Regions from separate parts of the Microbacterium sp. 1262 genome, predicted to be linked through region 3. Evidence: predicted binding sites of a transcription regulator. Region 3 holds the regulator's gene; each other region holds the start of a gene.
What was found. The regulator LexA, encoded in region 3, represses DNA repair genes until DNA is damaged. The targets are predictions, from matches to a motif close to TCGAACANNTGTTCGA.
Positions count from the first base shown of each region.

Region 1: the regulator LexA is predicted to act here: its motif matches at 3,551-3,566, upstream of imuA' (DnaE2-dependent mutagenesis accessory factor ImuA').
Region 2: the regulator LexA is predicted to act here: its motif matches at 3,668-3,683, upstream of ABIC53_RS10120 (HNH endonuclease signature motif containing protein).
Region 4: the regulator LexA is predicted to act here: its motif matches at 4,899-4,914, upstream of ABIC53_RS15015 (HNH endonuclease signature motif containing protein).

Region 1 covers NZ_JBEPKU010000001.1:628,601-635,991, reverse strand. Annotated here, with positions in the region: gene ABIC53_RS03030 (error-prone DNA polymerase) at 1-1,284, opposite strand, end outside; gene ABIC53_RS03025 (DNA polymerase Y family protein) at 1,284-2,825, opposite strand; gene imuA' (DnaE2-dependent mutagenesis accessory factor ImuA') at 2,827-3,528, opposite strand; gene ABIC53_RS03015 (ABC transporter permease) at 3,712-4,467, opposite strand; gene ABIC53_RS03010 (ABC transporter ATP-binding protein) at 4,469-5,392, opposite strand; gene ABIC53_RS03005 (TetR/AcrR family transcriptional regulator) at 5,469-6,113, shown strand; gene ABIC53_RS03000 (HNH endonuclease) at 6,130-6,627, opposite strand; gene ABIC53_RS02995 (M23 family metallopeptidase) at 6,942-7,391, opposite strand, start outside.
Region 2 covers NZ_JBEPKU010000001.1:2,112,026-2,119,416, forward strand. Annotated here, with positions in the region: gene ABIC53_RS10100 (ABC transporter ATP-binding protein) at 1-343, opposite strand, end outside; gene ABIC53_RS10105 (hypothetical protein) at 394-1,131, opposite strand; gene ABIC53_RS10110 (DUF6807 family protein) at 1,332-3,290, shown strand; gene ABIC53_RS10115 (hypothetical protein) at 3,301-3,570, opposite strand; gene ABIC53_RS10120 (HNH endonuclease signature motif containing protein) at 3,712-5,172, shown strand; gene ABIC53_RS10125 (M24 family metallopeptidase) at 5,300-6,385, opposite strand; gene ABIC53_RS10130 (LacI family DNA-binding transcriptional regulator) at 6,448-7,391, shown strand, end outside.
Region 3 covers NZ_JBEPKU010000001.1:1,634,139-1,641,529, forward strand. Annotated here, with positions in the region: gene ABIC53_RS07825 (DUF1844 domain-containing protein) at 37-441, shown strand; gene ABIC53_RS07830 (SseB family protein) at 484-1,266, opposite strand; gene priA (bifunctional 1-(5-phosphoribosyl)-5-((5-phosphoribosylamino)methylideneamino)imidazole-4-carboxamide isomerase/phosphoribosylanthranilate isomerase PriA) at 1,250-1,996, opposite strand; gene hisH (imidazole glycerol phosphate synthase subunit HisH) at 2,055-2,717, opposite strand; gene hisB (imidazoleglycerol-phosphate dehydratase HisB) at 2,714-3,319, opposite strand; gene ABIC53_RS07850 (histidinol-phosphate transaminase) at 3,316-4,401, opposite strand; gene ABIC53_RS07855 (LysM peptidoglycan-binding domain-containing protein) at 4,473-4,832, opposite strand; gene lexA (transcriptional repressor LexA) at 5,089-5,754, shown strand; gene ABIC53_RS07865 (prolyl oligopeptidase family serine peptidase) at 5,856-7,391, shown strand, end outside.
Region 4 covers NZ_JBEPKU010000001.1:3,135,344-3,142,734, forward strand. Annotated here, with positions in the region: gene ABIC53_RS14980 (hypothetical protein) at 1-26, shown strand, start outside; gene ABIC53_RS14985 (MarR family winged helix-turn-helix transcriptional regulator) at 172-627, opposite strand; gene ABIC53_RS14990 (SDR family NAD(P)-dependent oxidoreductase) at 739-1,494, opposite strand; gene ABIC53_RS14995 (hypothetical protein) at 1,573-1,839, shown strand; gene ABIC53_RS15000 (MerR family transcriptional regulator) at 1,871-2,248, opposite strand; gene ABIC53_RS15005 (SulP family inorganic anion transporter) at 2,404-3,933, shown strand; gene ABIC53_RS15010 (hypothetical protein) at 3,964-4,248, opposite strand; gene ABIC53_RS15015 (HNH endonuclease signature motif containing protein) at 4,949-6,292, shown strand; gene ABIC53_RS15020 (helix-turn-helix transcriptional regulator) at 6,538-6,990, shown strand; gene ABIC53_RS15025 (DUF7882 family protein) at 7,043-7,339, shown strand.

The sequences.
Region 1 (7,391 bases), 1.0 Mb from region 3:
GATGTCGAGCAGGTAGCAGACGGCGCTGTTGGCCGCCGATCCTCGCCCCTGGCACAGGATGCCGCGACGCCGCGCCTCTTGCACGATGCCGTAAACGATGAGGAAGTAGCCGGGGAAGTCCTTCTGCTCGATGACCGCGAGCTCTCGCTCGATGCGGTCGCGGTCTTCGGGCGGGAGGTTCGGGTACTTGCGCGGCACGGCCTCCCACACGAGGTGCCGCAACCACGACATCGGCGTGTGCCCCTCGGGAACGGGAAGCTTCGGCAGGGCGGGCTTGGCCCGGCGCAGCGGGAAAGCGAGCTCGTCGGCAAGCTCGACGGTGCGCGCCACGGCTCCGGGGAACCGGCGGAAGCGCCGCGTCATCTCGGCTCCCGACCGCAGGTGCGCCCCGGCGTGGGACGGCAGCCACCCGTCGAGCTCGTCGAGACCGCGGTTGGCCCGGACCGCCGCGATCGCGGCAGCGAGGTGGGCGCGATCGGGCACGGCGTAGTGCACGTTGTTCGTCGCGAGGATCGGCAGGCCGCGCTCACGCGCGAGGCCGGCGAGGATGTCGTTGTGCCGCGAGTCGAGCGGCTCGCCGTGGTCCATCAGCTCGACCTCGACGGCGTCGCGCCCGAACCGGTCGACCAGAGCGTCGAGCTCGGCGGCGGCAGCATCCGGTCCGCGCTCGATGAGCGCCCGACGCACTGCTCCCTTGCGGCATCCGGTGAGGATGCTCCATTCGCCTCCGGCGATGTCGGCCAGATCGTCGAGCCGGTACCGGGGCTTGCCCTTCTCCGCTCCCGCGAGCTGGCCCTGCGTGAGCGCCCGCGCCAGCCGGTGGTACCCCTCTTCGCCGCGGGCGAGGATGAGCAGATGCTCGCCCGGCGGGTCGGCCTCGTTGCGCGCGGCGCCGACGCGCTGCGGCAGATCGAGCGACAGCTCCGCCCCGAACACGGTCTTCACGGCCAGCTGCTCGGCGGCCTCGGCGAAGCGGACGATGCCATAGAACCCGTCGTGATCGGTGACAGCCAGGGCGTGCAGCCCCAGCCGTTCGGCCTCTTCAGCCAGCTCTTCGGGCGATGAGGCCCCGTCGAGGAACGAGTACGACGTGTGCGCGTGCAGCTCGGCGTATGGCACCGCGTTCTCGGGACGCTCGATTCTCGGCGCGGAGTACTTGCCCCGCTTGCGCGACCACGCGGGACTGTCGCCCCCGTCCGCACCCGGCGGCGCGCTCGGCGCGCGGTTTCCGCTGAGCAGCCGCTCCATCTCGGACCACGGCACCGAGGGGTTGTTGAAGCCCATCAGTCGTACCGCCCCTCGACCGACCATTCGCCGCCGTCGCACACCAGCAGCCACGCGGTCTGGGTGGCATCGACCATCTGGAAGCGGTGGGCATGGCGCGCTCGCGCGGCATCCCACGCCCGCTCGATCACCGGCCACGGCCCCGCCCACGAGCGGATGCCGCGCGACCCGGTCGACGACACCAGAGCGGCCGGGATCGCCGTCAGCTCGCCCCGCCCGTCGACGGCCACCATGTCGCCCTCCCGATCGACGACAGCCAGCGGCAGCGCCCGCTCGAAGACCGTCGCGGGCAGCGGATCGGGCAGGCTGCCCGGCCAGGGCCGCTCGCGCGAGCTCGTCACCGGGCGGTCACCCCACGGCACGAGCACCTGCCGCTCGGCGAGCCAGCGGCCACCGCCCACGACCGGGGTCACGACGCCCGTGTGGCCGAGCATCGCCTGCACCCGCGACAGGGCGTGGTGCACCCGCTGCTCGGGACCGGAGCCGAACAGCGAGACGGCGTGATGGGATGCCGCATCCACCGCTTCGGGCTCGATCTTGACCCGAGCGACACCGCTGGTGAGCTTGCCGCTCTCGGCCAGCTGCCAGCGCACCCGGTCGACGACGGCGGCGGCGTCGAAGGTGCCGGGGTGGAGCCAGACGCGGTTGCTCGTCTCGCCCCGGTCGCCGGTGAGGATGACGCGCAGCTCGGTGCACACGAGATCGACCGCGCCGAGTCCGGAGATGAACTCCTCGGCCGCGACCCTCATGCCGAACGCGACCTGGTCGGCGAGGTCGAGCGGAGGCTCGAACGAGACCTCGCGGTGCAGCTCGGGCGGCGGGGTGCGCGGTACCACCGGGCGCGAATCGGCGCCGGAGGCGAGGCCGTGCAAGCGCGCGCCGCGGGGGCCGAAGCGTTCGACCAGTCGTTCGGGCTCGATCGCGGCGAGGTCGCCGAGGGTCTGCACGCCGAGCCGGGCGAAGAGGTCGACGGAGTCGTCGTCGAGCACCGCGATCGTCAACGGTGCGAGGAACTCCGCCGAGCGCCCGGCCTCGACCACCCGGATGGGCCGGTCGGGGCGGGTGCTCATCCGCGCGGCCTGCTGCGCCGTGAAGGGTCCGTCGGCGACACCGGCCCGCACGTCGAGGTCGCCCTCGGCCACCGCGGCCAGCAGCGCGCCGGCGGCCTCGGTCTCACCGCCGTAGAAACGTGCGGGGCCGCGCACGCGCAGCGCGCAGAGCCCTGCCTCGAGCACCTGCACTCCCGGCGCCATCTCTTCGAGGCGCGCCACGATCGGCGCGAACTCTCGGTGATCGCGCACCGCGTCCGCGTCGGCCACCTGCAGCGCGGGACATCGGGCCTGCGCGTCACGGCGACGCTGCCCACGTGCGACGCCGTCGGCCCGCGCGGCCGCCGAACACGCGATGACCACGCCCTTCTCGAAGACCGCGATCGGCGCGTTCGGATCGCCGCCGCTTTCGCGCACGGACGCCACGACCGGCCAGTCGGGAACCCACACCACGAGGCTGCGTACCGGTGCCGTCGCCTCCTGCTCCCCCATGTCAGACCGCCCGTCGCATCGGGATCGGCTCGACGATCGGGCCGCCCGCGAGAGCCCGCTCCTGCGGAGCAGCCGAGATCGCACCATCGGGCGCGGGCAGCAGCATCCGCGCCGATCGGGGAACCGGGAACCGCCGGCTCGACACGGTGACCGTCAGCTCGCGGTCGCTGAGGTACCCATCGCCGTCGCCCAACCCCGACCACCGCGGATCGGTGACGTCGAGCATCGCCTCGGTCTGCGGCCACGGCCCCTGCACGAGCAGCACCGTGCCGCGGTCGCGCAGCCGGCCGGCGAGCTTGGCGATGTCGGAGTCTTTCGCCCGCTCGGGCGGACGCACCGCGACGACGGGAAGGACGTCGGCGATCGTCGCGGTGACAGCGAGCCACCGTGCACCCGGATCGGGGATCAGCACGACGCGGGACAGGTCGACCCCGGCATGCTCCGCCGCTTCGGCCCCGAAGCCCGGCATCCCGACCACACCGCACCACGACCCGGTCTGCGACGGCTGGGCGAGCAGGGCGAACAGCAGCGAGGACGACGAGCCGAGCGAATAGGCGGCGCCGGGCCGCAGCCCTCGCCCGGGCAGCAGTCCGGCCAGGGCAGGATGGGTCGGCAGCACCGGAGCATCGAGGCGGCGCCCCTGCATCCGCTCCATCTGCGCGCGCAGTCGCTGCACGTCCTCGGCGGCAGCGGGATTGCGCATGATCGACCTCACTCAGCAAGGGTAGAACATATGTTCTAGACCATCAATGTCGAGATCGAAGATACGACCGACTTCCGACATCGCCTGGCAGATTGGATCGCGTGAACGCCTCCGACACCCCACCCGTGACCCTGCGCCCCTACCGGTCCGCCGCTGACGAACTACCGGATGCGGAAGGTCGTCTCACACGTCACGCGTTCTGAGGACGAGAAGAGCGGCGAGCGTCGTCCATAGCGTGAAGATCGCCATGATCCCGAGTCCCACCAGCGGCGGCATCCCGCTGGTCGTCCCGACAGCGTACGAGGCCTGGCCGGCCGTCGTGGGCCAGTAGGTACCCGCGAACTCACCGATGACCCCGGGCATCCCCGGGGCGAGAGCGGGCACGAGAAGCGCGACGGTCACGATGATCGCGAGCGCACCGGAAGAGCTTCGCGTGATGATGCCGAATCCGAGGCCGAGGACGGCCGTGAGGACGAGGTACACGATCGCACAGACGATGGCCCGAGCAGTTCCAGGGTCATCGAGTGCCGACACGGGCAGACCGGCCGCAGCGAGCGCGGCCTGCGTGGCACCGAAGCTGCCTGCCACCGCCGCGACTGCCACGACCAAGCCGATGAGCGCCGAAACTCCGAGCTTCGAAGCCAGGAGGGCCCCGCGCCGGGGCACGATGGCGAGGCTCGTGATGATCTGCCCCGAGCCGTATTCACTGGTGATGGCCTGCGATCCGATGGTCGCGAGGAGGATCTGACCGACCAGGATGCCCTTGAAGCTGATGCCGGTGGGGTCGAAATCGGAAGGGAGCGCGGCCTGCCAATCGGCCACGAGCCCGCTCACCCCCAGCAGGCTGACCATCACCGTCACGACGACTGCCGAGGCAGCGAGGATCCAGGTGCTGTGGACACTGCGGGCTTTGATCCATTCGGAAGCGAAGAGGTTCATGTCAGGCGGCCTTCTGCTCGATCGTGGTCATGGCGAGAAACGCGTCTTCGAGCGAGTCCCGAACGAGGGTGAGCTCGAACACCTCGGCGCCGGAGGCGGCTGCGATGCGGCCGACGCTCTCCGTCGTCGTCCCCGAGACGACGAGGACGTCGTTGCGATCGGCGTCCGCCCGAACCGGAAGCCCGGCTCGCCGGAGCGCATCACGCAGGACATCGGCATTCGGAGTCCGAACGCGGACGTACTCGTTCGTGTGCGAGGCGATGAATGCGTCCAAAGACTGGTCGGCGAGCAGACGACCGTGGTTGATCACGATGAGGTGATCCGCCGTCAGTTGCATCTCACCCATCAGATGGCTCGAGAACAGCACCGATCGGCCTTCCGCAGCGAGCTCGCGCATCAGGGATCGAGCCCAGCGAATGCCTTCCGGGTCGAGCCCGTTGAGAGGTTCGTCGAAGATGACAATGCCGGGGTCGCCGATCAACGCCGTGGCGATCCCCAGCCGTTGCTTCATCCCGAGCGAGAAGTCGCCGGCCGGCCGGCTCCCTGCTTCAGCCAGGCCCACCAACTCCAGAACCTCCCCGACTCGACCCCGTGGCATGCCTCCAGCACGCGCGACGGACGCGAGATGATCCACGGCCGTACGCCGCGGATGAACGGCACGCGCATCGAGCATCGCGCCGATCACCCGCATCGGATGGGGCAACTCATGCAGACGATGCCCGTTCACGGTCGCGGCGCCGCTCGTGGGCTTGTCCAGGCCGAGGAACATGCGGAGAGTGGTGGACTTGCCCGCCCCGTTCGGCCCGAGGAAGCCGGTCACGATCCCGGGCCGAACCTGGAATGACAGGCCGTCCACGGCGGTGACGGTTCCATAGCGCTTGACGAGATCGTGAGCTTGGAGAGATGCCTGCGTTGTCTTCTGCACGGCAGGTACACTACACCGTACCGTGTAGTTTTGCTGCACTGGTCGGTGTAGAGTTCGGGAAGAGCAAAGGATGACGATGAGCGATGCGAGGCCGGTCAGGCAGGGCCAGGAGCAGAAGCGCTCCGCGATACTCGCGGCGGCGCGAGAGCTCTTCGTCGAGGTGGGTGTCGAGCGCTCGAGTATGGATGCCGTTTCGGCGCGCGCGGGTGTCTCCAAGCGCACCGTCTACGACTACTACGGAGATAAACGGCGGCTGCTGCTCGGAGTGGTCGAGAGCGCGGGCGAGGCGGCCGTGAACACCCTCCGCGAGCTGGCCGAGACGCACCTGCCGGACACCGTCGCTATCGACGGCCGCGATGGATTGCACCAGGCTGTGATCGCGTTCGCCGCCGACCTCGGGGGGTTCCTCGCCACGTCGACGAACTACGCAGCCGCTGTCAAGCTGATCTCGGAGAACGAGTCGCTCCTGCCCGAACTCGAGGACCACCCGCTGGACCGAGCGCACGCCGACGTTCTCGCCGAGCGCTTCGCTCACTTCGCGACCGAGGGTCTGCTCGACCTCGACGACCCGGGACTCGCCGCCGAGCATTTTCACGCGCTCACGACGCTCCGGGTTCTCAACGAGCCCGCTCGCCGCCGGACGGACGCCGAGCGGGTCCGACAGATCATGACCGATGGCGCCGGCGCATTCCTGCGCGCTTACGGCCCGAGAGCGCGGTAGGCGCGCACCGCGGCGATCAGGCGGCGAGACTCAGGTACGGCTCCCACCGTGGGTCGGATCGCTCCGTGCCCCGCACCGCCCACTGCGGGCCTCGCGGGGGCTTCGGCAGCCATCGCAGCTCCCACCCCATCTCCTGCGGAGTGTGGTCGCTCTTGAGGTTGTTGCATCGCAGGCAGCAGGCGACGAGGTTCTCCCACGAGTTGCTGCCCCCGCGCGAGCGCGGCATGACGTGGTCGATCGTCGACGCCGCCTTCCCGCAATAGGCGCATCGGTGCGCGTCGCGGCGGAGCACGCCACGCCGCGTCACCGGCACGCGGCGCGCATTCGGGATACGGACGTACCGGGTCAGAACGATCACCGCCGGGCGTTCGTACGTTCCATCGATCCCGAGAACGGGATCGTGGACGACGTGCTCGACGATCGTCGCTTTGTCGTTCAACACCAGGAGGAGGGCCCGACGGAACGACACCACAGCGAGTGGCTCATACCCGGCGTTCAGTACCAGAGTGCGCATTTCCTGTCCTCACGAACTGCCCTGACGGCTTCAGCGGATGTTCGATGACCGACGTCGCGCATGCCGTGCGGGCAGGTCCCGCGAGGGTGCGAGCACGAAAAAAGGCGCTGTCATGAAGACAGCGCCTTGATTCACGGCCGAGGCCGCAGTGGTGCACACGATGCCGCAGGACGTAGCGACCGATTGCATTCACGGTTCGAATGCCCGGTACTGGTCCCATCGGCTCCCCCTCGGCGTGCGCGAGCGTCGCGTTCAGGGTAATACACCCTCGACCCCAGGAAGGTCGACGGGAGATGAACGGATGATGCGTGTCGTCAGCCCGCGTTCGCGACGAGCCACGACTCGGCGTTCATGTACGCGCCGTCGACCACGATCTCGAGATGCAGGTGCGTTCCGAACGCGCGACCCGTGTCACCGACCTGGCCGAGCAGCTGTCCCGCCGAGACGGTGTCGCCGACCTGCACCGCGCGGGTGCCCCAGTCCATGTGCGCGTAGAGGCTCGTGACGTTCGTGCCGTTGATGTTGTGCGCGACCTTGACGTATACGCCCCAGCCCGGACCGCTCTCGCTCGACGCGACGACCGTGCCGTCGGCGACCGAGTAGATCGGCGTGCCACGGTCGGCCATGTAGTCGGTGCCACGGTGACCGGCGTAGGGGGTGCCGAAGTTGTTGAACGACATCAGCGGACGACGCACGAGACCGGAACCCGGCGCGACGAGCGGGATCGACTGGCTGTACGACGTCGACGACGAGGCGGTCGAGCT
Region 2 (7,391 bases), 480 kb from region 3:
GCAGCCGCGCGGCGAGCGCGTTGCGCAGGTCGGCCCCGGTGTCGCGCACGACGGTCATGAAGCTGCGCGTGTAGAGGATGTGGTTCGGGTAGTTCTGCAGCAGCAGGGCCGCGGCCAGCAGGAACCAGCCGATGACCGCCGAGACCTCACCCCCGCCCGCGACGATGTCGATGATCGCCGCGGTGATCACCGGGAGGAACCACATCGGGATCTCCTTCAGCGCGAAAGCGCCGACGGCGACGCTCATGCGCCCCGGGCGACGGGCGAGCAGCCGCAGGACGGATCGCGCCGGATGAGCGCCGTCGATCAGGTCCGCGGGATGGGAAAGCGGTTTCCGTGCCACGCGACCATGCTAGGCGCCCGTCGCGACCGTGCACACCCCCTCGGCGCGAATCAGCCGGCCGCCTGCGCGATGCGGTCGACGAAGAGCTGCGTCGCCTGCGGCACATAGTCCGCGCTCGTCTCGGGATCCCAGCCCACGAGCGCGAGGACGTTCTGACCCGTGCGGACCGTCGCGCCGACGAGCGCGAACGGAGAGCCGCCCACGTCGCCGGTCACCCGCCACCCCCGGACATCGTCCGCGCCGCTGACGGCGAGATCGAACGGCTCGACCGAGGTCGTGACCGGCACCCCCTGCATGGCGAACAGCTCCTGCCCGTCCGCGCAGCCTGCGATGGCATCCTCAGCCTGAGCCACCAGCGCCTCGGCGGCTGCGTCGTCGACCGCGGAGGCCACGACCGCCGTCATCGATCGGTCGTTGCTCGTGCCCCATTCGACAGCATCGCCGGCCGATTCCCACCCGGCGCCGAAGGGAGCGAGGCACCCGGCGTCCGAGACCGTCAACCCGGGATAGATCGACTCGAGCATCGCGGCGATCGTGTCGTACTGGGCGGGGCGGAACTGGATGCCGCTGAACAGGTCGGCGAGCTCGGTGCGGTCGAGCGCACCGGATGCCGCAGCGGGCGCCGACGCCGAGGGCGACGCCGCGGTGGTCTCGGGCGCAGCGCTCGAGGCCGCTCCGCTCGGTCCACCCGCCGGCGTGCAGCCCGTCAGCGCCGCCAGGCCGAGGGCCGCGACGACGAGCCCGGCGTTCAGTCGCGTGCGCGGGGTGCGGGATGCGGGTGATGCCATGGCGGTTCTCCTCGGATCGATGTGCCTCGACGCTAATGCCTGGCACCCGGGCCCGTCGCGGGCAGCGCTCCCCATCGACGGCCGGTGGCGCCTGCCGTAGGGTGTCGCTTCACCGCTCCCACCCGAAGACGTCAGCGCGCGTCGCGAGACCCATGGGAAAGCGCTTGCTGGCATGATGGGAGCGACGTCAGGAGAATCGGATGCCACGCACCACCACCATCGCCCTCGTCGGCGTCCACGGCTACGGAACCGTGCACCTCGACAATCTCCGCCGTCTGGGCGATCGCGTGCGGCTCGTCGCGGCGGCCGACCCCCGCCCGCCGGCACCGGGCACCCTGCCGGAACACACCCGCGTCTTCCCCGACCTGCCGACCCTGCTCGCCGCGACCGACGACGTCGATGTCGTCATCGTCGCCACGCCGCTGCATACCCACCTCGAGCTCGCGCGCACCGTCGTGGACCGCGGTATCGACCTGTACCTCGAGAAGCCGCCGGTGCTGACCCTCGCCGACCTGCGCGTGCTCGAGGACGCCGCCGCGCGGTCGGGCGCGCGGGTGCAGGTGGGCTTCCAGAGCCTCGGGTCGCGGGCGCTTCGAGCCTTCGCCGACGACCAGTTCGACCTGGGCCCGGTCCGCGCGATCGGAGCCGTGGGACTCTGGGCGCGCGACCGCGCGTACTGGGAGCGCAGCCGCTGGGCCGGGCGCCGCGAACTCGACGGTGTCGCCGTCGTCGACGGGGTCACGACCAACCCGCTCGCCCACGCGACCGCCACCGCTCTCGCGATCGCCGGCACGACAGCCGTCGCCGACATCACGCAGGTCACCGCCGATCTCTACCGCGCCAACGCCATCGAGGGCGACGACACGAGCCTGCTGCGCGTGTCGACGACGCGCGGCATCCGCGTCACCGCGGGGCTGACGCTGTGCGCCGACGAGCAGGTCGACCCGTACGTCGAGGTGCATGGCCGCCGCCGCTCGGCACGCTTCTTCTACACGGAGGACATCGTCGAGGTCGACGGGCGCAGCGAACGCTTCGAGCGTGACGACCTGCTCGAGAACCTCCTCGATCATCGCGACGAGGGTGTCGCGCTGCTGTCGCCCCTGTCAGCCTCGGGCGCGTTCGTCGCGGTCATCGATGCCGTGGGACGCACCGCGCCGCACGAGATCGACCCCGCGTTCGTCACTGCGCGCGGCGAGGGCCCCGCCCGGCGGCTCATCGTGGACGGCATCGAAGACGCCGTGGTCCGCGCCGTCGACGCCGAGGCGACCTTCGCCGAGCTGCACCTTCCCTGGGCTCGGCGCACGGCTCGCGACATCGTGCTGACCCTGCCGGGCGACGGCTCGCCCCTGGCGGAGCTCGTCGACGGCGCTGGCACCGCGCGGTCGTCGAGCCCGCGCCCGTACCTGCATCCGCTCCGCACCCCCGGCGGCGTGACCGTGACCGACCACCATCCCGCCGACCACGACTGGCACCTCGGTGTCAGCGTCGCCCTGCAGGATGTCGACGGCACGAACTTCTGGGGTGGTCGCACCTACACCCCGGGCGAGGACTACATCTGGCGCGACGATCACGGGCGCATCGAGATCGCCGGCGTCGAGCGGATCGCCGACGGCGCGGTTCTCGATCTGCGCTGGATCGGCCCCGACGGCAGCGTCGTCATGCGCGAGCGCCGCGAGGTGCGGCTGATCCATCGCGACGAGCGCGCCGCTGTCATCGAGCTGTCGTTCGAGCTGTCGCCGGCGACCGACCGCACCGTGATGCTCGGGGGGCCTGGCAGCAACGGGCGCAGTGGAGGCGGCTACGGCGGACTGAGCTGGCGCTTGCCCGCCTGCAGCGACGTCGACGTGCGCACGCCCTCGACCCGTGGCGAGGAGGCGGTGCACGGAACGGTCGCGCCGTGGGTCGCATGGTCGGCGTCCTTCGCCGGGCCGACCGGCGGCGCTGCTGCGGAGGCGACCGTCGCACTCGCTGCGGCAGACGAGTCGTCTGCCGGCGATCCGTGGTTCGTCCGGGTCGCGGACTATCCCGGCATCGGAGCCGCGCTGGCCTGGGACCGCGCGGTCGCGGCATCCCCGGGCGCTCCAGTACGGCGCGCCTATCGGCTCCTCGTCGCCGACGGCCGGCTGACCGACGCGGAGGTCGCGGCGCTCCTCGCCTGACCCGAAGGCGTCAGCACGCGTCGTTCCAGCGGCGCTCGAACTCGTCGGCGGTGATGGGCGTCGTGAGCTCATCGTCGTCGAGTTCCGACGCGGTCGAGGGCTGATCGGAGAGCATCCCCCAATCGTCGACGACGACCGCACCGGCGCCGTATCGCCGGGCACCCGCGGGGTGCTCATCGATCTGCCGCACGACCCACCAGAGCCCATCGGCATCCGCCTCAAGCTGCTGATATTGCGCGAAACCCGCCAGGTCCGCGTCGACGACAAGGTATCGAGGCATGGCTCCATCATCCCGAGTCGCGATGGCGATGCGGCGCGGGGCGTGGGATGGGGGCTGTGGAGAGCCGCGGGGTGATGTCGGAGGTTCGTGACAGTATTCGAACATGCATTCGAATGGCGGGCTCGGCGGCCGGGCGGTGGGATGGGCAGCGACGGCGACGTCGACGCGCTCGCCGTTCTCGTTGCGGATGCTGAGCGGGTTTCGGATGCCGCACGGGCCGTGCAGGTTCGGGAGGTTCGGGTGCTCGCCGCGGCCGGGGTTCTGGCCGAGGGGCAGGCGGCTGGCGCGTCCGAGCGCGTGAAGGCCCGGGAGATGGCGTTACGTGGCATCGCCGCCGAGCTGGCCGGGGTGTTCGTGGCGACCGACCGGACGTTGCAACGCCGGATCGACGAGGCCCGAGACCTGGTCGAGAACTATCCGGTGACGATGGCCGCCTGGGAGGACGGACGCATCGTCCGGGGGCACGTGCGGGTGATCCAGGAGATCGGATGCCTCGTCCCCGCGGCCGAACGGGCTGAGTTCGAGCGGGTCGCGATCGAGCGGTGCGAGGGCGAGACCCCGAACCGCGTGCGGGACGCGCTGCGGATGCTGGCCGAGCGGACGCACCCGCGCTCGTTCACCGAACGACACGCGGAGGCCGCGGCGGGGCGGTGCGTGCGGGTGCAGGCCGGGCCGGACGGGATGTCCGACCTGATCGCGACGCTCCCGACCGTCATCGCCGACGGAATCGTCGACGACCGGCTCACCCGACAGGCGCGCGAGATCATCAACGCGCGCGCGCACGCCGATGCCGCCGGTGCCATGCCGGACGGTGCTCGAACCGACGCGAACGGCGGCATAACCGACGCCGATACGACCCTTTGCGACGGGTCGACGTTCAACGACGATGTGCGAACCATCGACCAGGTCCGCGCCGACATGTTCAGCGACCTCCTCCTCGCCGGCGCGCCCGCCCTCGACCCCACCGCGACCGGTGACGGCGACGGAACCCTCGGCAAGATCCGGGCGCACGTGCAGGTCGCCGTGTCCGCCCTCACCCTCATCGGGCAAGACGACGGGCCTGCCGGTCTGGCGGGGCGCTCGCCCATCGACGCGGCCACCGCGCGAGAGCTCGCGGGCAACGCGACCTCCTGGGACCGGCTGCTGACCCACCCGGTCACCGGCACCGTCCTCGAATGCGACAGCTACCGGCCCACCGCCGCCATGATCCGGCTGCTGCGCGCGCGGGACCGGCACTGCCGATTCCCCGGATGCCGGCAACCCGCCATCCGCTGCGAACTCGACCACACCATCGCCGCATCCGACGACGGGCAGACGCACGTGCGTAACCTCGCCCACCTCTGCAAGAGACACCACGACGTCAAACACCACACCCGATGGCACGTCCGACAACTCCCCGGCGGGAAGCTGGTGTGGAGCTCACCGACCGGACGGATCTACCGCGAAGACGCACCACCACCATTCGTCGCGTTCACGGTCGCCGTCACGACCGATCGGCCACCGGGTAGGCGGGACGATGGACGATCGCCCGGCGCTTTGTCCCCGGCACAGCGGCGAGAGCGGCGATTCCACACCTTCCTCGGGTCAGAGCCGCCGTTCTGACGTGTTCATCCCCTTGCCGCACCCCGTGCGGAGGCCTCTCCGCGCCTGCGCGAACGACACACGCGCACATGCGCACGCGCGAACCCACGCTCAGGTTCGAGCGGAGCACAGGTCGGCACGGCGCGCTTCAGAAGAACGGGCGCGCGACGGGCCGGGCGATTCCGCCGACCGTGGTCGTAGGCCACCTCGGGTCGACCGTGAGCACCTCGACGCCGACGTCCGTGACGATGACGGTGTCTTCGACCTTCGCGCCGGGCGCGCTCGGATTCCAGGCGAACGCGTGCGGCGACCGCACGAGGTCGCGCGTCTCGGCGGTCGCCCGCGGGTCGCGCCCCGCGTATCCGGTCGGGCCTCCCTGATGGTGGCGTTCCCACTCGTCCGGATCGAACCCCGCATCGGCGTAGCCTCGACACCCCGCAGCGAACACTTCGTCCAGGTGGGCGCCGGGCCGAGTCGCCGCGAAGAACGCCGCCTCCACCGCGAGGATCCGTCCATCGTCGCCACCGGCCGCACCCACCCACCGGGTCGCGTTGGCGATGAGCCCGTGCCGACGTCCGCACACGACGAGCATCGCCCGGGCACCGAGCGGAGAGTCCGTGGGGAGGGGATGCCGGTGGGGCAGCCGCGGCTCTCCCGCCACCAGCACCACGAGCGGGTCGATGCCGCGCGCCACGAGCCCGGCAGCCAGCCGAGCAGCTGCGGCACGCTCGGATGTGAGGGGAGACAGTTCCGCGGCGACATCCGTCAACACCTCGGCCACGGCACGGCCGAGAGCCCGATAACGACCGACTTCCTCCGGCACCAGCTCGGCGCGCGCCGCCCGCAGCTGGGGGCCGACCTCCGACTCGCCGACGGCGAGATCACCCCGCCCCTCGGAGGGCCCGCCGGAACCACCGGACAGGGCGTGCGCGACGACCGATTCGTACCACGGGACCCGGGCGACGCGTGCGGCGTCGTCCGGCGCGAGCTCCTCCGCGATCAGCCGGTCGGCCTCGTTCGCCGAGACGAAGAGCGTGTCGCCGCCCTCAGCGACGCGGATGGCCAGCACGGGCGGACCCGCGAGCGAGACGTGCGTCCGAACGCCGCCGAGGTACCACGAGAGCGCCTCATGCGACGAGAGCACGAGCGCATCGGCGCCGGCATCCTCACGAACGGATGCCAGGCGACGGCGCTTGACGTCGCGCTCCGTCGTCGCGGTCGTGATCGCAGACATCGTCGTCTCCTGTCATAAAACGTTTCCTCGCATAGTATGGCCGGACGAAGGGCGGGGGAACGATGGCCGGAGCGAAGCAGACCACGATCACCGACGTCGCCGCGCACGCCGGCGTCTCACTCGCCACCGTCTCGCGCGTCATGAACGGCAACGCCACCGTCGATCCGGCTCTCGCCGAGCGGGTGCGCGCTTCGGCAGCGCAGCTCGGCTACTCGGCGAATCCGCTCGCGCGCAGCCTCGTGCTCGGCCGCACTCAGACCATCTCGGTCGTCGTGCCCGACCTGGCGAACCCCACCTTCCAGGGGATGCTGCGCGGCCTCAGCCGGGCCGCGGTCGCCGACGGCTACCACGTGCTCATCGCAGACTCCGACGAGAACGTCGACGAGGAGCGCCTGCTCGCGCTGGAGTCGCGGCGGCGCTCGGACGGACTGATCCTGTGCGCGCCACGCATGAGCGACGACCAGCTCGCCGACGTCGTCGCCGACGTCGCCCCCGTGGTCCTGGTCAACCGCACGGGCGACGCTCCGAGCGTGGCGGCCGACTATCGCACGCCTCTGCGCGCCATCATCGACCACCTCTACGCGCAGGGACACCGCCGATTCGCGTACCTCGCCGGCGCGGCGCGCAGCGCCTCGAGCGGGCAGCGACTGTCTGCACTCGAAGACGCGCGACGCGAGCTGGCGGACTGCGAGATCGCCGAGATCCCCGCCGGGGTCGACTTCTCCAGCGGCGCCGGCGCTCTCGACGATGTTCTCGCGTCAGGGGCGACGGGGGTGCTGGCATTCAACGATCTGTCGGCGATGGGGCTGCTGAGCGCGGCGACCGAACGCGGCATTCCGGTGCCCGGCCGACTCTCGATCGCGGGGTTCGACGACATCCCCTTCGCGCGGTACACCTCCCCCGCACTCACGACCGCCGCCGTGCCGATGGGCGAGCTCGGCGCGCGAGCGTGGTCGGCGCTGCACGACCTGCTGACGGGCCGCACGCCCGAGCCCGCCGTGACGGT
Region 3 (7,391 bases):
ACTCCGGTGCCCGCACAGTCTAGCAGAGAGCGACACGTGGACACGAACCCCGCCGACAACAGCACTTTCACCGACGACGAGGCTCGTCGCCAGCGGTGGGAGGAGCAGGAGCGCGCGGCCTCGGCCGCGACCCGCGACATCGCCGACGTGCCGGCGGTCGAGGTCATCACCACCGCCGCCGTGCACCTCATGAGCGCCGCCGCCGTCAAGGTCGGGCTCGCCGACGACCCGGCCACCCAGCTCGACCTCGACGAGGCCCGCAAGCTCATCAACGCCCTCGCCGGGCTCATCACCGCCGGCGCTCCCGAGATCAGCGACATGCACGCGCGATCGCTGCGCGACGGCCTGCGCTCGCTGCAGCTCGCCTTCCGCGAGGCGTCGACGATCCCCGACCCGATCGGCAAGGGCCCCGGCGAGAAGTTCACCGGTCCCGTCAACTGACGAGCTCCCGGGCTCGAGCAGGGCTCGGGCCCGGGACCTCCGTCAGGAAGCGCGCACCAGCTTGACCGTCAGCGAGTCGACGAGCACCGCGATGCGGTCGTCGGCGGCCCACCGCGACGCCAGCCGCGACAGCACCGCGTCGAGCTCGGCGGCATCCAGCCCATCGATGAGATGAAGCCGGACGATCAGCTCGGGGCCGCGCATCCGGGCGTCGGGATCACCCGCCGCGACCGACAGGTCGAGCACCGCGAGCTCTCCCCCGATGCTGGCCTGGAGAGCGGTGAAGACCTCGGGCGAGGTGGGCGCCGGTTCCCAGGGCAGTCCCTGTCCGATCGCCCAGACGGCGGGGCGTCGCAGCACGAACTCGGTCTCGGAGCCCGGGTCGATCACGATCAGGTCGGTGTCATCGGACGCCGCCGCCATCGCCGTGCGCACCCCGTCGGCCGGAACCGGACGCGCGACGGCATCCCACCGCGCGAGTGCGGCCACCGACGTGAAGACCGGCAGAACGCGCCGACCGTCAGGAGCCGCGACCGTGACGATCGACAGCTCCTGGGTCTTGTCGACACGCAGCCCCGTCGGCCCGACCCCTTCGTCGCCCTTCTCGGGCACGAGCGGGATCAGCAGCCGCGCCGCGCGATACGCCTCGACGACCGCGACGGCGTCACCGGTCCCCGCGCGGAAGGCTTCGAGCGCCGCGAGCAGCGCGGGATCGGCCGAGCCGTCGTCACCGGCGTGAGGGTTCGACTCGAAGCTGCGCCCCTCCCAGGGAACGCCCGCCGAGTCGGCGGCGTGGCCGCAGCCGTCGTCAGTCTCCGGCGACATCCAGCGCCTCAGCCAGCGTGAACGCGCCGGCGTAGAGAGCCTTGCCGACGATCGCACCCTCGACGCCCAGCGGCACGAGCTCGCGCAGCGCGGCGATGTCGTCGAGGCTCGAGATACCGCCCGATGCGACCACGGGCTTGGGTGTGCGCGAGGTGATCTCGCGCAGCAGCTCGAGGTTCGGGCCCTGGAGCGTGCCGTCCTTCGTCACGTCGGTGACGACGTATCGGCTGCAGCCGGCGTCTTCGAGACGCTCGAGGACGTCCCACAGGTCGCCGCCGTCGCGGGTCCAGCCCCGGGCGGCGAGCGTCGTGCCGCGGACATCGAGTCCGACCGCGATCGCGTCGCCGTAGCGGCCGATGACATCGGCGGCCCACTCGGGGTTCTCGAGCGCGGCAGTGCCCAGGTTGATGCGCGTCGCACCGCTCTCGAGCGCGGCCTCGAGCGTCGCATCGTCGCGGATGCCGCCCGACAGCTCGATCTGCACACCCTTGACCTGCTTGATGACCTTGCGGAGCACGGCGGTGTTGTTGCCCCGGCCGAAGGCCGCGTCGAGGTCGACGAGATGGATCCACTGCGCACCCTGCTTGGCCCAGGCGAGCGCCGCGTCGACGGGGTCGCCGTAGGTCGTCTCGCTGCCGGCCTCGCCCTGGGTCAGGCGCACGGCCTTCCCGTCGGCGACGTCGACGGCGGGCAGGAGGATCAGTTCGGGGGTGGACGCGAAGTCGTTCATCACATTCCAGGGGTGGGTCGGGATGCACGCTCGTCCACGCGAGCGCACCAGAGGGAGACTAGTGGCGCGGCAGGGCGCCGATCCAATTGGCGAGGAGACGGATGCCGGCGGCCCCCGACTTCTCAGGGTGGAACTGCGTCGCCGAGAGCGGCCCGTTCTCGACGGCCGCGAGGAAGGGCGCGCCGTAGTCGCACCAGGTCAGCACGGGCTCGGCGAAGGGCTTCATGACCTCGAGGCTCCAGTCCTGGGCACCGTACGAGTGCACGAAGTAGAAGCGCTCGTCCTCCAGACCGTCGAACAGCGTCGACCCTGCGCCCGCGCGCACGGTGTTCCACCCCATGTGGGGCAGCACCGGGGCCTGCAGCTCGGTGACGGTGCCCGGCCACTGCCCGAGGCCCTCGGTGTCATCGCCGCGCTCGACGCCGTTGCCGAACATGATCTGCATGCCGACGCAGATGCCCAGCACCGGGCGCCCCCCGGCCAGGCGCCGCTCGATGATCTCGTCGCCGCGGCTCTCGCGCAGGGCGGCCATGACCGCACTGAACGCACCGACGCCGGGAACCAGAAGACCGTCCGCATCGCGGATGAGACCACGATCGGACGTCAGTCGGGCGTCCGCACCCGCGGCGGAGAGGGCCTTGACGGCCGAGTGGATGTTGCCCGAGCCATAATCGAGGACGGCGACGAGCGGCGCGCGTCCGGTCGTGTCACCCTCGGTCATAGGGCGCCCTTCGTGCTGGGGATGCCGTGCACGAGCGGATCGAGCGCCTTGGCCTGCCGGAAGGCACGGGCGAAGGCCTTGTACTCCGCCTCGGCGATGTGGTGCGGGTCGCGTCCGCCGAGCACGCGGACGTGCATCGTCAGGCCCGCGTTGAACGCGATCGCCTCGAACGTGTGCCGCACGAGCGACCCCGTGAAGTGCCCGCCGATGAGGTGGTACTCGTATCCCTCGGGCTCTCCCGTGTGCACGAGGTAGGGACGCCCGGAGATGTCGACGACAGCCTGCGCGAGCGCCTCGTCGAGGGGCACGAGCGCATCGCCGTAGCGGGATATGCCCGACTTGTCGCCCAGCGCAGAGCGCAGCGCCTGCCCGAGCACGATCGCCACATCCTCGACCGTGTGGTGCGCGTCGATGTGCGTGTCGCCCGTCGCGCGTACAGTCAGGTCGGTGAGCGAGTGCTTCGCGAACGCCGTCAGCAGATGATCGAAGAACGGCACGGTCGTCTCGATCGTGCTGATCCCGGTCCCGTCGAGGTCGAGCTCGAGTTCGACACTCGACTCGCTCGTGGCACGACGGATGCTGGCCGTTCGGGGGCTGGTCATGCCTCCGAGTCTATCGACGCCAGTGCTTCGAGGAACGCGGTCGTCTCGTCTTCCGTACCGGCACTGACGCGCAGGCTGTGCGGGATGCCGACGTCGCGGACGAGGATGCCGCGATCGTAGAGCGCCTGCCAGGTGGCGCGCGGGTCGTCGACCCCGTCGAACAGGACGAAGTTCGTCCAGCTCTCGTAGGCGTGGTACCCGAGGGCATCGAGCGTCGCCGACATCCGATCGCGCTGCGCGACGATCTCGTCCACCATCCGGAGCATCGTCGACGAGTGCGACAGCGCGGCTGTCGCGGCCGCCTGCGTGAGGGCGCTGAGGTGGTACGGCAGGCGGACGAGACGCAGAGCGTCGATGAGGGTCGCGTCGGCGGCGAGATAGCCGACGCGCGCACCGGCGAAGGCGAACGCCTTGCTCATCGTGCGCGAGACGACCAGGCGCTCCCGCTCGCCGAGCAGCGTCAGCGCGGAGGGGCTCTCGCGCGGCGCGAACTCCTGATAGGCCTCGTCGACGATCACGATTCCGTCGGTGGCGTCGTACACCGCCTCGATGACGTCGAGACCGAGCGGCGTGCCGGTCGGGTTGTTGGGCGCGCAGAGGAAGACGACGTCGGGGCGCAGTTCGGAGACTTGTGCCGCGGCGGAGGCCGGGTCGAGCGTGAAGTCGGGGCCGCGCGTGCCCGCGACGTACTGCGCGCCGGTGGCTCGCGTCAGCAGCGGGTACATCGAGTACGTGGGGCCGAAGCCCATGGCGGTACGCCCCGGGCCGCCGAAGGCCTGGAGCAGGTGCTGCAGCACCTCGTTCGATCCGTTCGCGGCCCAGATGCGATCGGGGGTGAGGCCGTGACCGAGGTACTCGGCGAAGGACTCGCGGAGGTGCGTGAACTCGCGGTCGGGATAGCGGTTGACGTCGCGCAGGGCACGGGCGACGGCATCCAGGATGTCGTCTGCGACCTCTTCGGGAACGGGATGCGTGTTCTCGTTGACGTTCAGCGCGACCGGAAGCGGCGCCTGCGGGGCGCCGTACGGGGTGAGGCCTCGCAGATCGTCTCTGAGGGGCAGATCATCCAGACTCGGGCTCATCCCACCCATGCTAGGCCGCGTCCGAGTCCGGCGTGGCCGCACCCCAGCTTCTGCGCCGAAGACGGCGGGCTTCAGCTCGCGGCGTCGTACTCGGCGGGGATGGCGAGTGTCTGGCCTGCCTCGAGCTGACCAGAGCCGAGGGCGTTCAGCCGGATGATGGCGTCGACAACGTCACGGGGGTCGGCGGCCGGCGCCACCTCTTCAGCGATCGACCAGAGCGATTCGCCCGACATGACGGTCACCGTCGTGAACGACCCCTCGGGCGCGCCCGCCTCGTTGGACGCGAGTGCTCCCCCGCCGGAGAGCACGGCAGCGGTGACGGCGACGACGGCGGGAAGCGCGGCGATCGCTGCGATGACGCGGCGTCCACGGCGCGTCAGGCGCAGACGGGTGCGGGGGGCCGGTGCGAAGCGGGCATCGATCGTGGTCATGACATCTCCTCGGGAGCGGTAGGAAGATTCGCTCCCGCCTCTCGGCCGGGAGAGACGGGTGCGAACTTCGGTTCCGAACGTATCTTCGATATTGTGTGGTGTCAACCACCCACCGAAATCGGAGACCGATCGAAGAGACACGCGGAGCGTTCCGTGATGTCGCTGTCGGATCGGGCTACCTTTTCGACAGCGAGAGCCCACCACGAACCTCCGACATCGGGTCGGGGACGGGGCGCGACGACAGGAGACCGGCGGTATGAGCGAGAAGCCGCAGACGCGACGACGCAAGAATCTGAGCGATAAGCAGCTCGCGATCCTCGAGGTGATCCAGCACGCGATCGCCCGCAACGGCTACCCGCCGAGCATGCGCGAGATCGGCGACGCCGTCGGCCTCAAGTCGCTGTCGAGCGTCACCCACCAGCTGAACCAGCTCGAGCTGAGCGGATACCTCCGCCGCGACCCCGGCAAGACCCGCGCGATGGAGGTCCTCATCGACCTCCCCGGCACGGCCGGCGAGAACCCCGCCGACGCCGCGCCCGCCCTCGGCGACGCCGCCCTCGTGCCGCTCGTGGGCCGCATCGCGGCGGGCGTCCCGATCACCGCCGACCAGCAGGTCGAGGAGATCTTCCCCCTGCCGCGTCAGCTCGTCGGCAAGGGCGAGCTGTTCATGCTCAAGGTCGTCGGCGACTCCATGATCGACGCCGCCATCTGCGACGGCGACTGGGTCGTCGTGCGGGCACAGGCGACCGCCGACAACGGCGAGATCGTCGCGGCCATGCTCGACGGCGAGGCCACCGTCAAGACGCTCCGTCAGCGCGACGGCCACACCTGGCTCCTCCCCCGCAACTCGGCGTTCGAGCCGATCCTCGGCGATGACGCCACCATCCTCGGCAAGGTCGTCGCCGTCCTCCGCACGGTCTGACCTCGCCGCACCGACGGAACTGCGGGAGGGGATGCCGCGACTCGGCGGCATCCCCTCCCGTCGTCCGGCACGACCCGGATCCGCTCGCGTAGCGTGGCGGTATGTCGCAGCAGCAACTCCCGTACGGTTCTTGGCCCTCCCCCCTGACCGCCTCGTGGGCCAGCGCGTCCTCGTTGCGCCTCGACGGCGCGCGCTTCGTCGGGGATGAGATCTGGTGGGGCGAATCCCTTCCCGATGAGGCCGGTCGCGTCGCCGTCATGCGCCGCCGCCGCGACGATTCTGTGGAGGTCGTCCTCCCCGCGCCCGGGAACGCGCGATCGCGTGTGCACGAGTATGGCGGCGGCGCCTGGACGGCGTCCGACGACGGCGAGCTGTTCTTCGTCGACAAGTCGGACCAGCGCATTCGACGCCTCCGCCCGGGCGGCGAGCCCGAGGCGCTCACCCCAGAGGAGAGCGGCACCCACTACGGCGGTCTCCGCTGGCAGCACGGCGCGCTTCTCGCGGTGCGCGAGCGCGAGCACCCGGGGCGCACTCCCGAACGACACATCGTGCGGATCGACGGCGCGAGCAGCGATGAGAACGCCGCGAGCGGCGACGAAGCGGGAGTGACGGAGCTCGCCGGGGGCAGCGACTTCGTGGCTCAGCCGGCACTGTCACCCGACGGATCACAGCTCGCGTGGGTGGCGTGGGATCACCCGGACATGCCCTGGGACCGCACCCGCATCCGTGTCATCGAGCTCGACGCCCCGGATCGTGTCCGCGAGGTGGCCGGCGGCAGCACGGCCGCGCTGCAGCCGGAATGGGCATCGGACGGCCAGCTGTTGCTGCTCGACGAGCCGAGGGGGCGCTGGAACCTCCATCGCGTCGACCCCGCGACCGGCGCGGCACCCGTCGCGGTCTCCCCCGCCGACGCCGACACGGGTGGAGGCCTATGGGTCCTCGGCACCCGGTGGTACGCGCCGCTCGACGACGGCCGCGTCGTGGCCGTCCGCACGCACGGCTCGGACCAGCTCGTGATCGTCGACCGCGACGGCGGCGCGATCCCGCTCCCCTTCCCCGCCACCGCTCGACTGCAGATCGAGGACGTCCGCGGCAGCCGCGCCCTCGTGAGCGGCGCCATGCCCGGGGCGAGCGGGCTCTGGCTGGTCGATCTCGACAGCGGCGAGACGACAGCGGTGCGCGGCGGTACCCCCGATATCGACGAGGCATGGATCCCCCATGCCCGTCAGATCACCACCGAGGGTCCCCACGGCCCGGTGCACGCCTTCGCCTATCCGCCGACGAACCCCGATGTCACGGCGCCGACCGACGAGCTGCCGCCGTACCTCGTCTGGGTGCACGGCGGGCCGACGTCGCACGTGGGCGGCACCGCCGACGCCAAGGCGGCCTACTTCACCAGCCGAGGCATCGGCGTGCTCGACGTGAACTACGGCGGGTCGACCGGGTACGGCCGGTCGTACCGTGAACGGCTGAAGGGCCAGTGGGGCGTCGTCGACGTCGATGATGTCGCGGCGGCGGCACGCGGCCTCGCCGCCGACGGACTCGCCGATGCGTCACGGCTCGCGATCGAGGGCGGGTCGGCCGGTGGCTGGACCGTGTTGGCGGCGCTCGTCGGCACGGACGTGTTCGGCGCGGGC
Region 4 (7,391 bases), 1.5 Mb from region 3:
CGGGCGTGCCGGTCGCCGCGACCTGAGCCCGGGCGCCCCGGTGCGCGGTTGCAGGGGATCGCGGGCGACTCGCCGGGGCAGCGGCATCCGGACCGGGGCGTCGGATCGGATGCCTTGCATCGCGGCACGTCGCGGCACGCGGCACGGGCGCGGGCCGGCATGCGTGGGAGGTCAGGCCGCTTCGGCGGCGATCCGCATGCGCGAGAGGAAGTCGACGAGCACGGCGGCGGAGCCGGCGGGCATGTCGGCGATGACATCCTCGACGCGGTGCTGCACGTCCGTACCCGACTGGCGCAGGCTCTCGACCGGGCGGTCACCGAGCGTCACGAAGACCTTGCGGCGGTCGGAGGGATGCGGCTGCCGCCGCAGGTACCCGGAACGCTCGAGGCGATCGAGCATCGCGGTCGTGCTCGCGGACGAGATCCCGAGTTCCTGGGTGATGTTCGACGGGGTCAGCGTGACGTCGCGATCGTGCGCCTCGATGAGCGTCTCGAGCGCGATCAGGTCGTTCTCGCACACGAGCATCGAGTCGCGCAGCCGCAGCCGGATGGCGCCCTCCGCGGCCTCGTACGCCCACAGCGCGTCGAGGACTGCCGATGCCGACGATGTCTCACCCTGCACTGCCATGACGACTCCCCGTATTGATCGACCTAGCGGCTCAGTCTGTCCGAGCATCCGGCCGAAGGGGAGCCCTTCCCGTGGGAGCGCTCACCTGGTATGGGCGAAGGAAGGTGAGCCTCAGTGGACCGAGAAACCGCCGTCCACGGCGATCGACTGGCCGGTCACATAGGCCGAGCCCGGGCCGGCCAGGAAGATCGCCGCGGCGGCGAAGTCGTCCGGCACGCCGTTGCGCCCGACGAAGGTGCGAGCGGCCAGCGCGTCGACGACGTCGGGGTTGCTCGCGAGGCGCTCGTTGAGGCGAGTGAGGACGAAGCCCGGGACCAGCACGTTCGAGGTCACCCCGGATGCCGACCACGCCTCCGCCTGCGAGCGGGCGAGGCCCTCGAGGGCGGCCTTCGACGCGCCGTAGGCGCCGCTCGAGGCGAAGGCGCGGCTCGCCTGCTGCGAGCTGATGGAGATGATGCGGCCGTACCCGCGCTCGATCATCGCGGGGGCGAATCGCTGGCCGAGGATGAAGGGCGCGTCGAGGTTGACCGCCATCGTGGCGTCCCAGGCGGGCTCGTCGAGGTCGAGGAGGGGAGGGCGGATGTTGATGCCCGCCGAGTTCACGAGGATGTCGATGTCGCCGGCCTGGTCGGCGAGCTCGTGACAGCCCGCGCGGGAGGACAGGTCGGCGACGATCCCCGACGCGAGCCCGCCCTCCGATCGGATCTGCCCGACGGTCTCGTCGATCAGGTCGCGACCGCGGGCGGCGACGATGACCTCCGCCCCCGCGGCGGCCAGCGCCTCGGCGATTCCCCGGCCGATGCCGGAGCTCCCGCCGGTCACGAGGGCGCGTCGGCCGGAGAGCCCGAAGAGGGAGAGCAGGTCCATCCGTTCAGCGTACGGAGCGAAGCTGTGTTCGGATGATGCTCTGGCGAGTGTCGAAGATGTGTTCTATCCTCGGTTGTCATGACCGACACGACGAGCGCCCACGATGTCACCCTCTGGCTCGTCGACGACGTCCCGGCGCGGATGTTCTACGCGGGCAGGCGATGGAGCGTGAGCGACATCCCGACCCGCCTCCGCGACTCGGTCTGGTCCCTCGCCGCCGACGACGATCGGCGACGGGGGCTCTACGGATGGCGCTTCCAGGCCACCGACCCCGGCGGTGAGGCGTTCGTGTTCGACGTGTACTGCGGCGAGGGCGGGTGGCACGTGCACCGGGCCTACGCGTGAGCTCGGGCCGCGATCCGCGGCCGCGCGTCGGTCAGATGTCGCTCAGCTGCTCGAGGAACTCGTCGGCCATCGCGACCTGCCGGGTCAGCTTCTCGCGCCGCTCGGTCGCGCCCGCCCGGATCGTCTCGAGGCGAGCGCGCAGTTCCTCGTCGGCGGGGGCGGCCGTGAGGGCGTCGACGACGTCGAGCAGCTCGCGCATCTCGTCGAGGCTGTACCCGAGCGGCTTCATGCGGCGAATGAGCAGGATGCGGGCCACGTCGTCCTCCGTGTAGAGGCGGAAGCCCCCATCGGTGCGCGCGGACGGCGTGACGAGGCCGATCTCGTCGTAATGGCGGAGCGTGCGGAACGACAGCTCGGTCCGCTCGGTCACCTCTCCGATGCGCATGGTCACCTCATCGCGATTCGACATCAAACCTCACGTTACGTTAGATTCTTGTCGGCGCCGATCTGCGCCGCCCCCTCATTCTTCCTGCGTCCGACAGCCGGCGCTGCGCGGGCTGCGCGACCACCCCGCCCGCGCGATCACTCCGCCCGCGTCGTCGGGCGCCGACCGAAAGGCACCGAGTGACCGCCGTCACCCCCGCCCGCGACAGCGCCGCGCGCTATCGCATCGAACCGACCGTCCTGCAGGCTCTGCGCAGCCCTCGGCTGCTGACCCGCGAGGTGCTGGCGGGGCTCGTCGTCGCCCTCGCGCTCATCCCCGAGGCGATCGCGTTCTCGATCATCGCCGGAGTGGATCCCCGCGTGGGGCTCTTCTCATCGTTCATCATGGCGGTCGCGATCGCCTTCCTCGGCGGCCGCCCGGCGATGATCACGGCTGCGACGGGGGCGATCGCGCTCGTCATCGCGCCCGTCGTGCGCGAGTACGGCATGGACTACTTCATCGCCACCGTGCTTCTCGGGGGCGTGATCCAGATCGTGCTGGCGGTGCTCGGCGTCGCGAAGCTCATGCGGTTCATCCCGCGGTCGGTGATGGTGGGCTTCGTCAACGCGCTCGCGATCCTCATCTTCCTCGCGCAGATGCCGCAGCTCTTCGGTGACGGCATCCCGTGGCTCGTCTGGCCGCTCGTCGCCGCGGGGCTCATCATCCTCGTCGCGCTGCCGCGGCTGACGAAGGTGATCCCGGCCCCGCTCGTCACGATCGTGCTGCTCACGGCGGCGGTCGTGGCGTTCGGCTGGCAGGTGCCGACGGTCGGCGATCAGGGCGAGCTGCCCTCGAGCCTGCCCGAACTGTTCGTGCCCGACGTGCCGCTCACCCTCGAGACACTGCGCATCATCGCGCCGTACGCGCTCGCCATGGCGGTCGTGGGTCTGCTCGAATCGCTCATGACCGCCAAGCTCGTCGATGACATCACCGACACTCACTCGCGCAAGACGCGCGAGGCTCTCGGCCAGGGCGCAGCCAACATCCTGTCGGGCGCGTTCGGCGGCATGGGCGGGTGCGCCATGATCGGGCAGACCATGATCAACGTGAAGGCGTCGGGGGCGCGCACGCGCATCTCGACGTTCCTCGCCGGGGTCTTCCTGCTGATCCTCGTGCTCGCGCTCGGCGACGTCGTCGCGATCATTCCGATGGCGGCACTCGTGGCCGTCATGATCATGGTCACCGTGGCGACCTTCGACTGGCACAGCATCCGTCCGGCGACCCTCCGGCGGATGCCGAAGAGCGAGACGGCCGTCATGCTCATCACCGTCGTGGCGACGGTGTGGACCCACAACCTCGCGATCGGCGTCATCCTCGGAGTCATCGCCGCGATGGTGATGTTCGCTCGTCGCGTCGCCCATTTCGTCACCGTCACGCGAACCCTCGACGCCGTCGGCGACGAGCCGGTCGCCCGGTACGAGGTCGACGGCGAGCTCTTCTTCGCCTCGAGCAACGACCTCACCACGCAGTTCGCGTACGCCGACGATCCCGCCCGCGTCGTCATCGACATGACCCGCTCGCACGTCTGGGACGCCTCGACGGTGGCCGCGCTCGACGCCGTCGTGAACAAGTACGAGCGGCACGGCAAGATCGTCGCGATCGAGGGACTCAACGCGACCGCATCCGCTCTGCACGGCCGCCTGAGCGGCAACGTCGTCGGCGGGCACTGACCCCCGGCGGCGCGGCCGCGCGCGGTCCGTTCAGTGCGCGGTGAACGTCACGAAGGATGCCGGACCGAATCGTCCGGTGGCGGGGTCGAGGTAACGCAGCCCCAACGTCACCGGTCCGGCGGTCGGCACCGAGAACCGCGAGGTGTACCGGCCGTCGGCATCGAGCGCCATCGGCTGATCGCGCCACGGCACCGCCTCGCCCACGCGGGCACGCTGCATCTGGAGGTTCGGCTGTCCCGTCGCGGCCAGATCGAAACCCGCTGCGGTCGCGGGAGGCGGCGTGGTAGTGGGGCTCGGAGCGGGCGTGGGTCGCATACGCCTCGTACGGGAAGGCGTCGCAGACGATGGTCGCCGTGACGACCTCACCGTGCGACTTGTCGGCGACGAGGATGGGGCGGGCGGGCGCCCCCCTCGCGGCTGGTCGCGCCCGACGAGCACACGGAGCCGACGTCGCCGCGCTGCCATGACCGCTTGCGGGCGTTCGGGCAGCCCCATGCGGCCGTGAGAGTTGCGCCGTCGATCTCGATCCAGGACGGACGGATGGCTCCCGAGCGGCCTGCTGACCTCGTGCCCGCGTGCGACCGAGCGGCCACGCGTGGGAGCGGAACCTGATCGTGCCGACCCGGGTGGGCGGCTCGGCGGACGCGGGGGTGAGGCTGGTGGCGCGAGTGCGGGCGCGGTCGCGGTCGCGGCTGCGGGTGCGGGCTCCGGCGCGCGGTCGGTCGCGACGGAGGGAAGCGCGGGTCCGGGTGCCCGTTTCGGAGGGAGCCGGACGGGCGTTCGTCGCAGGGTGCATGTTGATGAGACGTTCGAGGCGACGGATCGTGACGCGGAAACCCGAAGAAAGTTGCGGGGGGAGCCTCGTCGGATGAGATTCGGACCGAGACTGATGGCCTGGCTCGGGGATGCTGGATTGTGGTTTCGTCGATTCCTCCCCAATCGGTCGAGCGAACCGCGTTCTCGCATCGAAGATAAGTTCGACCCGAATGTCGTAACCCGCTGCGACAATGGGAACATGACATCGAATAGCGGTCGCAGGCTCGGAGGCGAAGGCGCCTCGGGTGGGTCGTCGCACGCCGCGGCTTTCGCGGGGTTCGCTGAGGCCCTCGACCTCTTCCATGTCGGGGATGTCGCGCGAATGCGGGCGTTGGCGGCGCTGGGCAGGTCGGCTCTGCGTGAGGCGCGTCGCGACGGGGTACGAGGGATGGCGTCGGACATGGAGCTGCGGTCGGTCGCAGCCGAAGCCGCCGGGATGGCGCGACTCACCGACCGCAGGTTGCAGGGCGAGATCGACCACGCGATGACCGTCATCGACGACTACCCGGCCGTGTTCGAGGCGTGGGTTCAGCGGCGGATCGAACGCGGCCACGTGGATGTGGTCGTGCGGGTCGGCGCGGGAGTGCCCGCCGAGGTGCGCGATTCGTTCGCGGAGGCGGCGATCGCGGTGTGTGAGCGGGATGTGCCCTCCCGGGTGCGGGCAGCGTTGGATGCATTGGCGGCCCGGTTGCATACACAGAACTTCACGGAGCGACACAAGGCCGCGGCGGCGGAGCGGTGCGTGCGGGTCTTCCACGGCACGGACGGGATGTCGAACCTCGTCGCCAACGTCCCGACGGTCATCGCCGCCGGGATGCTCGACCGACTCACCCAGATGGGACAGTCGGTGAAGGATGCCCGGGCGGAGAGTGATGCCGCCGACACGCGGACGATGGATCAGCTCCGCGCAGACATTCTGGGCGACCTCGTCCTCGGCGGGGCGCCGGTGGTGGACCCGACGTATGGGATCGATCGGGCCGGTGGGCTGGGGGCGATCCGGGCACGCGTGCAGGTCGCCGTCACCGCCGAGACGCTGATGGGGCGTGACGAGAACCCCGCCGAAGCGGTGGGCGCTGCGCTGATCGATGCTGATACGGCGCGCGAGCTCGCGGGGCAGGTCGGCGAGTGGGACCGGTTGTTCGTCGACCCGGTCACCCGAACCCCGATGGAGATCGACACCTACCGACCCACGGCTTCGATGAAGAAGCTCCTGATGGCACGGGATCAGCACTGCCGATTCCCCGGATGCCGCCGGGCCGCGATCCGCTGCGAGATCGACCACACGATCGACTACGCCCTCGGCGGGCACACCCACATCTTCAACCTCGCCCACCTCTGCCAAAGACACCACTCCATGAAGCAATTCACGAAATGGGAAGTCAGACAGATCGGCGGCGGCGTTCTGGAATGGACCTCACCCCTCGGCCGGGTCTACCGCGAAGACGTCCCCATACCGGCGGTGTGCTTCACGATAGACACCGCGGATCCGCCACCGGATGCCGCACCCGGCGGACGGCCGCCGGACGAACCGCCACCGTTCTGAGCCTGCCCCCGGACTCCGCGCACGAATGTTGGGAAGTCGCGTCACGATTCGGGCTTCGGGCATCCCCTCCATGAGCGCATCGCGTGTGCTCGGGCTCGACTCGCTGGGGTCGCTGTTCGCTGCGGTGGCCGAGACCTACGCGGTGGCCGGACGTCCGCGTGACGCTGGGCTGTACTCCTCGAGGCCCTCGCCGTCGCCGACATCCTGCTGGGAGCCGGAACTCTCGACGCGACCGTACGCGCAGCATGCCGCAGCCACGGCGGAAGCGATCGCGCTCGTCCTCCGCGGCGACCCCGCCGAGGCGACCCTCGCGCAAGGATCGGCTCGGCGTCCGCCTGGCTCATCACGCCGGCGACGTCATCGCGCCATTCATCAGCGTGCCGCGAGAGCAGCTGGCCCCGCTACGAGAACGCCTCCGCGAGCGCCGTCCCGACCTCGCCGCCGCGGTTGCCGACGCGACGGAGGAATTCCACCGGCGGGAACCACGCGCGTCACAGGCGCTGCCTGCCCTGACACCCCGCGAGCGATCCGTCGCCTCGGTGATGCGAGGCGGCAAGACCTATGGCGAGATCGCCGGGGAGTTCACGGTCTCCATCAACACGATCAAGTCGCAGATGCGGTCGCTGTTCGCCAAGCTCGGCGTATCGACGCGCGATGAGGCCGTCGTCGTCCTCGAGCGTCACGGCTTCTATCTGTGAGCGGATGATACGCCCCGGCCCCGCGTTGCCCGCAGCCGCCTAGGCTGTGCCGGTGGGCAGATTCTTCTACGACAACGCGGCCAACTTCGTCGAGATCGACGACCGTGCGCTCGCGCATCTCCGGCTGGTCCTGATGACGAAGCTGCGGCGCGGCGAACCGCTGATGTTCGAGACGACCTCGCCGCACGGCACGAGCCGTCGCGATTTCTGGCTGCACCCCACGATCTCGGTCCAGTTCCAGTTCGCCGGCAGCCGCCAGCCGCAGATCAACCCGAAATGGATCGACGCCCTCATGGAATCGGCCAACAGCGCCGACGGTCTGCGGATGGTGCCCGAGCCCCAGAGCTGACGTTCTCCGTCTTAAGCGGCGCTTACGTTACGGTGCCAATCTCAGGCTCCGA